DNA from 3 places in the Vibrio sp. PID23_8 genome. Region 1 is predicted to be linked to each of the others. Evidence: predicted binding sites of a transcription regulator. Region 1 holds the regulator's gene; each other region holds the start of a gene.
What was found. The regulator MetJ, encoded in region 1, represses methionine synthesis genes. The targets are predictions, from matches to a motif close to TTAGACNTNTANANGTCTAA.
Positions count from the first base shown of each region.

Region 1 (2,276 bases):
TACGGCGATTGTTACGGCTGCAGGTATGCTGAATGCAATCGAGTTGCAAGGTAAGAAGCTTGAAGAATCTACCATCGTTTGTCTTGGTGCTGGCGCAGCGGCAGTGGCCTGTATGGAGCTGTTGATTAAGTGTGGCGCAATGCGTGAGAAGATCTATATGTTGGATCGTAAAGGGGTGATTCATACACGTCGTGATGACCTAAATGAATACAAACAGTTATTTGCGAACAATACGGATAAGCGCACGCTGGAAGACGTGATTGAAGGGGCTGATCTATTCTTGGGTGTGTCAGGTCCAAACCTATTGCCAGCAGAAGCGCTGAAGCTAATGGGCGATAAACCGGTCGTATTTGCATGTTCAAACCCGGATCCAGAGATCAAGCCGGAACTCGCGCATGAAGTGCGTGATGACTTGATCATGGGTACTGGTCGTAGTGACTACCCGAACCAAGTAAACAACGTATTGTGCTTCCCATTCATCTTCCGTGGTGCGCTTGATGTACGTGCAAGCGAGATTAACGATGAAATGAAGTTAGCGGCAGTAGGTGCAATTCGTGAACTAGCAAAAGAGCCAGTACCAGAAGCAGTATTGAAAGCGGCAGGTGTGGACAAGCTTGAATTTGGTACGGACTACATCATTCCTAAACCGATGGATCCTCGTTTGTTGCCACGCGTAGCAAAAGCGGTTGCTCAAGCTGCCGTTGATTCAGGTGTTGCTCGTATTGAAATACCAGAAAATTACATGGCAGAGTAACGATCTCATAGAAGAAAGTCGTTGGAATAAAAAAGGGATGCGATTGCATCCCTTTTTTATTGTTTCTGAAACGAGCCCCGATGCCGCTTCTGAACGATGGCAAATTTGTAAGCAATTATTCTTCGTCAAATGCTTCGAATTCGATGCCCATTGCCGTCATTAGCGCTTTTGCTTCCGTTGGGATATCGTCTGGACGATCTTTTCGTAAGTCTTCATCCGTTGGTAGTGGTTGCCCTGTGTAAGCATGTAAGAAAGCCTCACAAAGCAGCTCACTGTTGGTTGCATGGCGTAAGTTATTGATCTGGCGGCGAGTTCGCTCATCAGTCAGCACTTTCAAAACTTTTAGCGGGATAGATACGGTAATCTTTTTTACTTGTTCGCTTTTTTTACCGTGCTCTGCATACGGGCTAATGTATTCGCCATTCCAGTCAGCCATTGCACACCTTCATTCATATAATAAGTTGAAAAATAAATATAGGTGCTGATTTTAGCTGCATTTACCGCCATAAGCAAAGACATATAGACGTCTGGAGGTGTTGACGTCCTAATTTTAGACAAGTAAAGTGAGGTTAACAGTCAGGGAAGAGTGTTAATCAATCGAATAAGATAGGTTAGATATAGCGCATTCCCACTCAGATGTCACCAGCCGTGAAAGGATACCCCCATGAGCACCTATAAGCCTGCGACCATTGCTGTACGCACTGGTATTGAGTCAGACAGTCAGTACCACGCTGTTGTTCCACCCATCTACCTTTCTACTAACTATGGCTTTCCCGCTTTTGGAGAAGTTCCTCAGTACGATTATACCCGTTCAGGAAATCCGAACCGAGGCTTACTAGAGAAAGCTCTATATGAATTAGAATCTGGTAAAGGTGCGGTGGTAACCAACTGTGGCACTTCTGCACTTAACCTTTGGGTTTCAGCTTTCTTAGGCCCTGATGACCTCATTGTTGCTCCACATGACTGCTACGGTGGTACCTATCGTTTGTTTAATACTCGTGCAAATAAAGGTGATTTCAAGGTTCAGTTTGTTGACCAGTCTGACGAGCAGGCACTGAATATTGCACTTGAGCAAAAGCCCAAATTGATCTTGTTAGAAACGCCATCTAACCCGTTGGTTCGCGTGGTGGATATCGCGGCTATATGTGAAAAAGCCCAAAAAGTGGGGGCTTTAGTAGCGGTCGACAATACCTTTTTGACTCCGGTGTACCAAAAGCCTTTAGAACTGGGCGCAGACTTTGTGATTCACTCAACGACAAAGTACATCAATGGGCATTCAGATGTCATTGGTGGTGTGGTGATCACTAAGAGTGAAGCGCATGCTGAAGAGTTGGCGTGGTGGGGGAACTGCATTGGCGCGACTGGAACACCATTCGATAGTTACATGACATTAAGAGGAATTCGTACGTTGGGTGCCCGAATGCGAGTTCATGAAGAAAGTTCACTCGCTGTGTTGGGCTATCTTCAAACGCACTCGTTGGTGGCGAAGATTTATCACCCTAGCCTGCCAGAACATCCGGGT
Region 1 is NZ_LIXE01000016.1:1,111-3,386, forward strand. It holds gene AK966_RS17795 (malic enzyme-like NAD(P)-binding protein) at 1-754, shown strand, start outside; gene metJ (met regulon transcriptional regulator MetJ) at 870-1,190, opposite strand; gene AK966_RS17805 (O-succinylhomoserine (thiol)-lyase) at 1,419-2,276, shown strand, end outside.

Region 2 (2,276 bases), on a different contig from region 1:
AGTACCTCTACTTTCACGTTGTGTTTACGTAGGAATTCAATCGCAGCGTTATCGTCTTCTTGATTACCAAACAGCTCGGCGACCATCATGCCGAACTTCACGCCGCCAGCGTAATCTAGATCGGAACTTAGGATGCTCACATCAATGTTGAACTTACGAGCGATTTGCGTCATCAGTGGTGCATCCACTGTTGCGCCAGTAAATTCTAGGCGAACCAGTGGGTAGCTATTGTCAACGCGGGTTGCTTGTAAGCGTGCTTGGTAATCTTCCGGGATAGACAGATCCAAAGTAGAGCGAATGAACTCGTGCGCCAGTTCTGTTTTTGGGTGCGCAAAAATGTCACCCACGCTACCTTTCTCAACTAACTCACCACCACCGATGATTGCCACTTCGTGGCAGATGCTTTTTACCACTTCCATCTCGTGAGTGATCAATAGGATGGTGATATCCAGTTTGCGGTTGATTTCTTTTAGTAGCTCTAGAATGGATTGCGTTGTCGCTGGATCCAGTGCGCTAGTCGCTTCATCGCACAATAGAACGCTTGGATCGGATGAGAGTGCACGTGCAATGGCGACACGTTGCTTTTGACCACCACTTAGATTTGCTGGGTAGCTTTCATGCTTATCTTCTAGGCCAACCAACTTAAGTAGCTCAGTCACTTTTGCTGTGATCTGTGATTTGTCTTTGCCTGCAAGCTCAAGAGGAAGGGCGACATTGTCGAAAACGGTGCGAGACGACAGCAGGTTAAAGTGTTGGAAGATCATTCCGATGTTGCGGCGAGTTTCTCCCAGCTGCTTTTTGCTTAATGTAGTTAGATCAACGCCATCAACGATGATTGAGCCTGATGTTGGGGCTTCCAGCATGTTGACACAACGGATCAGGGTACTTTTACCCGCGCCCGATGAGCCGATCACACCAAAGATGGTGCCCTTCGCGATATCTAGGTTAATGTCCTTGAGGGCAAGAATTTCTTTGCTTCCTTGGTAGAACACTTTATTGACGTTTTTTATTTCTATCATGTTTCAACCTGCACAGAGATACTGGGACCTTCACTGTTAAAAACGGCTTTTAACAGGAGTAAATTTTGAACTCTATCTCAATTCTCAGTTGATGCTATGGGGTAAGCGAAATGAAGTCAATAGATATTTTTACGTCTAGACGTCTAAGTGTATGGATGTTTTATTTCAGTACGTAAACAAGAAGAAGTATGAAAAAGAGTGGTTTTCCAGAATTACCGATTCTCTGCTAACAAATCAACTGTTTTGTGTCGGCTTCACACGAATTAGATAGTGTTGAAGTTTATAAGGTGTGTAATAATCAGATTAAACCGAGTTAATAGAGAAATACGTTTTGGCAAAACCTGCTGTTTTTATCGATCGTGACGGCGTGATCAACGTTGACCACGGCTATGTTCATGATGAACATGATTTTGAGTACATTGATGGTGTGTTTGAAGCGACGAAAGCACTGAAAGATAAAGGTTACCTATTGGTGCTTGTAACCAACCAATCGGGTATCGCGCGTGGTAAATACAGTGAAGACCGTTTCTTATCTTTAACTCAGTGGATGGATTGGAACTTCGTCGATAATGGCGTTGAGTTCGATGGTTTTTATTATTGTCCACATCACCCAGAACATGGCATTGGCGAATACAAACAAGATTGTGATTGCCGCAAGCCAAAACCAGGCATGTTCATTTCTGCGCGTGACTTCTTGAAGATCGACATGGAGAAATCTGTGATGATCGGCGATAAAGCCGAAGACATGATGGCTGCAGAAGCGGCTGGCGTTGGCACTAAGATTTTGGTTCGCACAGGTAAGCCTGTCACTGAACAAGGTGAAGCGCTCGCGACGGTTGTACTTGATAGCATTGCAGACGTTCCTGCATATTTAAGTCGTTAACGCTATATCAAACGTAAGATTTATTAAGAAGCCAGCATATTGATTGCTGGCTTTTTTTTGTCTTTTTGGTTAAGACCCATAGGTCACAGAATAGCGATGCGGCTTGTGATTCATTGCGAGTACAAGGTTTAAGGCAAAAGCGCCAAGAATAGACAGGCCAATAATCCAAGGCGTGACGAAGAAGAAAGAGGCAAACAGGATGCACGCATCAATGGCCATCTGAGATTTGCCGACAGAAATGCCAAACTTATCTTGAATGAACAAACACAGGACATTAAAGCCACCCAAGCTAGAGCGATGACGGAATAAGATTAACATGCCTAAGCCCATCAATAAGCCTCCTGCAACGGCGCAGTAAACTTCATTGATGGATT
Region 2 is NZ_LIXE01000002.1:485,003-487,278, reverse strand. It holds gene metN (methionine ABC transporter ATP-binding protein MetN) at 1-1,019, opposite strand, end outside; gene gmhB (D-glycero-beta-D-manno-heptose 1,7-bisphosphate 7-phosphatase) at 1,351-1,902, shown strand; gene AK966_RS06220 (YitT family protein) at 1,972-2,276, opposite strand, start outside.
Region 2: the regulator MetJ is predicted to act here: its motif matches at 1,147-1,166, upstream of metN (methionine ABC transporter ATP-binding protein MetN).

Region 3 (2,276 bases), on a different contig from region 1:
CAGATATGGGGCAATTTACAAATAATTGCTGAATTTTTGTTCGGCAAAAGAAACAAGGAAAGAAATAAGTAGGCAGAAACAAAAAGCCCCCGCCAAAAGGCGAGGGCTCTATCGATTCTAATGTAGCTCGATTACTTGATGCCAGCGAAATCGCGTAGAAGTTCAGCTTTATCAGTCGCTTCCCATGGGAACTCTTCACGACCGAAGTGACCGTATGCTGCTGTCTTCTTATAGATTGGTTGAAGAAGGTTAAGCATTTCTTGGAGACCATATGGACGTAGGTCGAAGAACTGACGAACCGCTTCAATGATGATGTCGTGAGACACTTTCTCAGTACCGAAGGTTTCAACCATGATCGACGTTGGATCCGCAACACCGATTGCGTAAGAAAGTTGGATTTCACAACGGTCTGCCATACCAGCCGCTACGATGTTTTTCGCTACATAACGTGCTGCGTAGGCTGCAGAGCGGTCTACTTTCGATGGATCTTTACCAGAGAATGCTCCTCCACCGTGACGAGCTGCGCCGCCGTAGGTATCTACGATGATTTTACGACCAGTTAGACCACAGTCACCCATCGGGCCACCGATAACAAAACGGCCAGTCGGGTTGATGAAGAACTTCGTCTCCTTGTTGAGCCATTCTGCAGGTAACACTGGTTTAATGATGGTTTCCATCACTGCTTCACGTAGGTCTGGTGTTGAAATAGTGTCACAATGCTGAGTTGAAAGTACAACGGCATCAATACCTACGATTTTACCTTGATCGTATTGGAACGTTACCTGAGATTTTGCGTCTGGACGTAACCAAGGTAGTGTGCCGTTCTTACGCACTTCCGCTTGCTTTTGAACAAGACGGTGAGAGTAAGTGATAGGAGCAGGCATTAGAATTTCAGTTTCGTTTGTCGCGTAACCGAACATGATGCCTTGGTCGCCCGCACCTTGCTCTTTAGGATCAGCTTTATCAACACCTTGATTGATGTCTGGAGATTGCTTACCAATGGTGTTTAAAACAGCACAAGAGTTCGCATCGAAGCCCATGTCTGAATGTACGTAGCCGATTTCACGAACGGTTTCACGAGTGAGTTCTTCGATATCAACCCATGCGGAAGTGGTCACTTCACCACCAACCATCACCATGCCGGTTTTTACGTAGGTTTCACAAGCAACACGTGCTTTTGGGTCTTGCTCAAGAATTGCATCAAGAACTGCGTCAGAGATTTGGTCTGCGATTTTATCTGGATGACCTTCTGATACCGACTCAGAAGTGAACAGGTGCTTAGCCATGATAGCTCCAATCTTAAGGTTTACTCATGGCTAACTAACGCAAGCTTGCCACGAAAAATACAATACAGTTTGTAGGTGTTTCTACATCTAGACGTCTATTTTAAATTCCCGTGTTCGAATTACAAGCTCTTTTTCTGATCGAATTCATCAAACTTGCCACCCAATCGTTTGCTTTATACATGGTGGATTTTGGGAGAATGCATGTAGTCAGCGAAAAGATTGACCTAAAACCTCAAAAATGGCGAGTAAAACGTTTGCAGTCGGTTTTTGGCTCTGAGAGAATATTGCCCGCACCTTTATACCCAAGTTACTTGAGTATAGTGCCCATATTCCTTTATTAATTCGCTTAATGCACTCAGGAGCAGACATGTCTTCTCGTAAACATCTGGCTAATGCAATCCGCGCTCTAAGCATGGATGGCGTTCAACAAGCAAACTCTGGCCACCCAGGCGCCCCTATGGGTATGGCTGATATCGCTGAAGTTCTTTGGCGTTCTCACCTAAACCACAACCCTGCTAACCCAGAGTGGGCTGACCGTGACCGTTTCGTACTGTCTAACGGCCACGGCTCTATGCTGATTTACTCTCTACTGCACCTGAGCGGTTACGAGCTGTCTATCGATGATCTTAAGAACTTCCGTCAGCTTCACTCTAAGACTCCTGGTCACCCAGAGTACGGCTACGCACCAGGTATCGAGACCACGACTGGTCCTCTAGGTCAAGGCATCACTAACGCGGTTGGTATGGCTATGGCTGAGAAAGCGTTAGCCGCTCAGTTCAACAAAGAAGGCCACGATATCGTTGACCACTTCACTTACGTGTTCATGGGCGACGGCTGTCTAATGGAAGGTATCTCTCACGAGGCATGTTCTCTTGCAGGTACACTAGGTCTGGGCAAACTGATCGCATTCTGGGATGACAACGGTATCTCTATCGATGGTCACGTTGAAGGTTGGTTCTCTGACGACACGCCTAAGCGTTTTGAAGCGTA
Region 3 is NZ_LIXE01000022.1:398-2,673, reverse strand. It holds gene metK (methionine adenosyltransferase) at 132-1,286, opposite strand; partial or broken gene AK966_RS19140 (thiamine pyrophosphate-dependent enzyme) at 1,654-2,276, shown strand, end outside.
Region 3: the regulator MetJ is predicted to act here: its motif matches at 1,366-1,385, upstream of metK (methionine adenosyltransferase).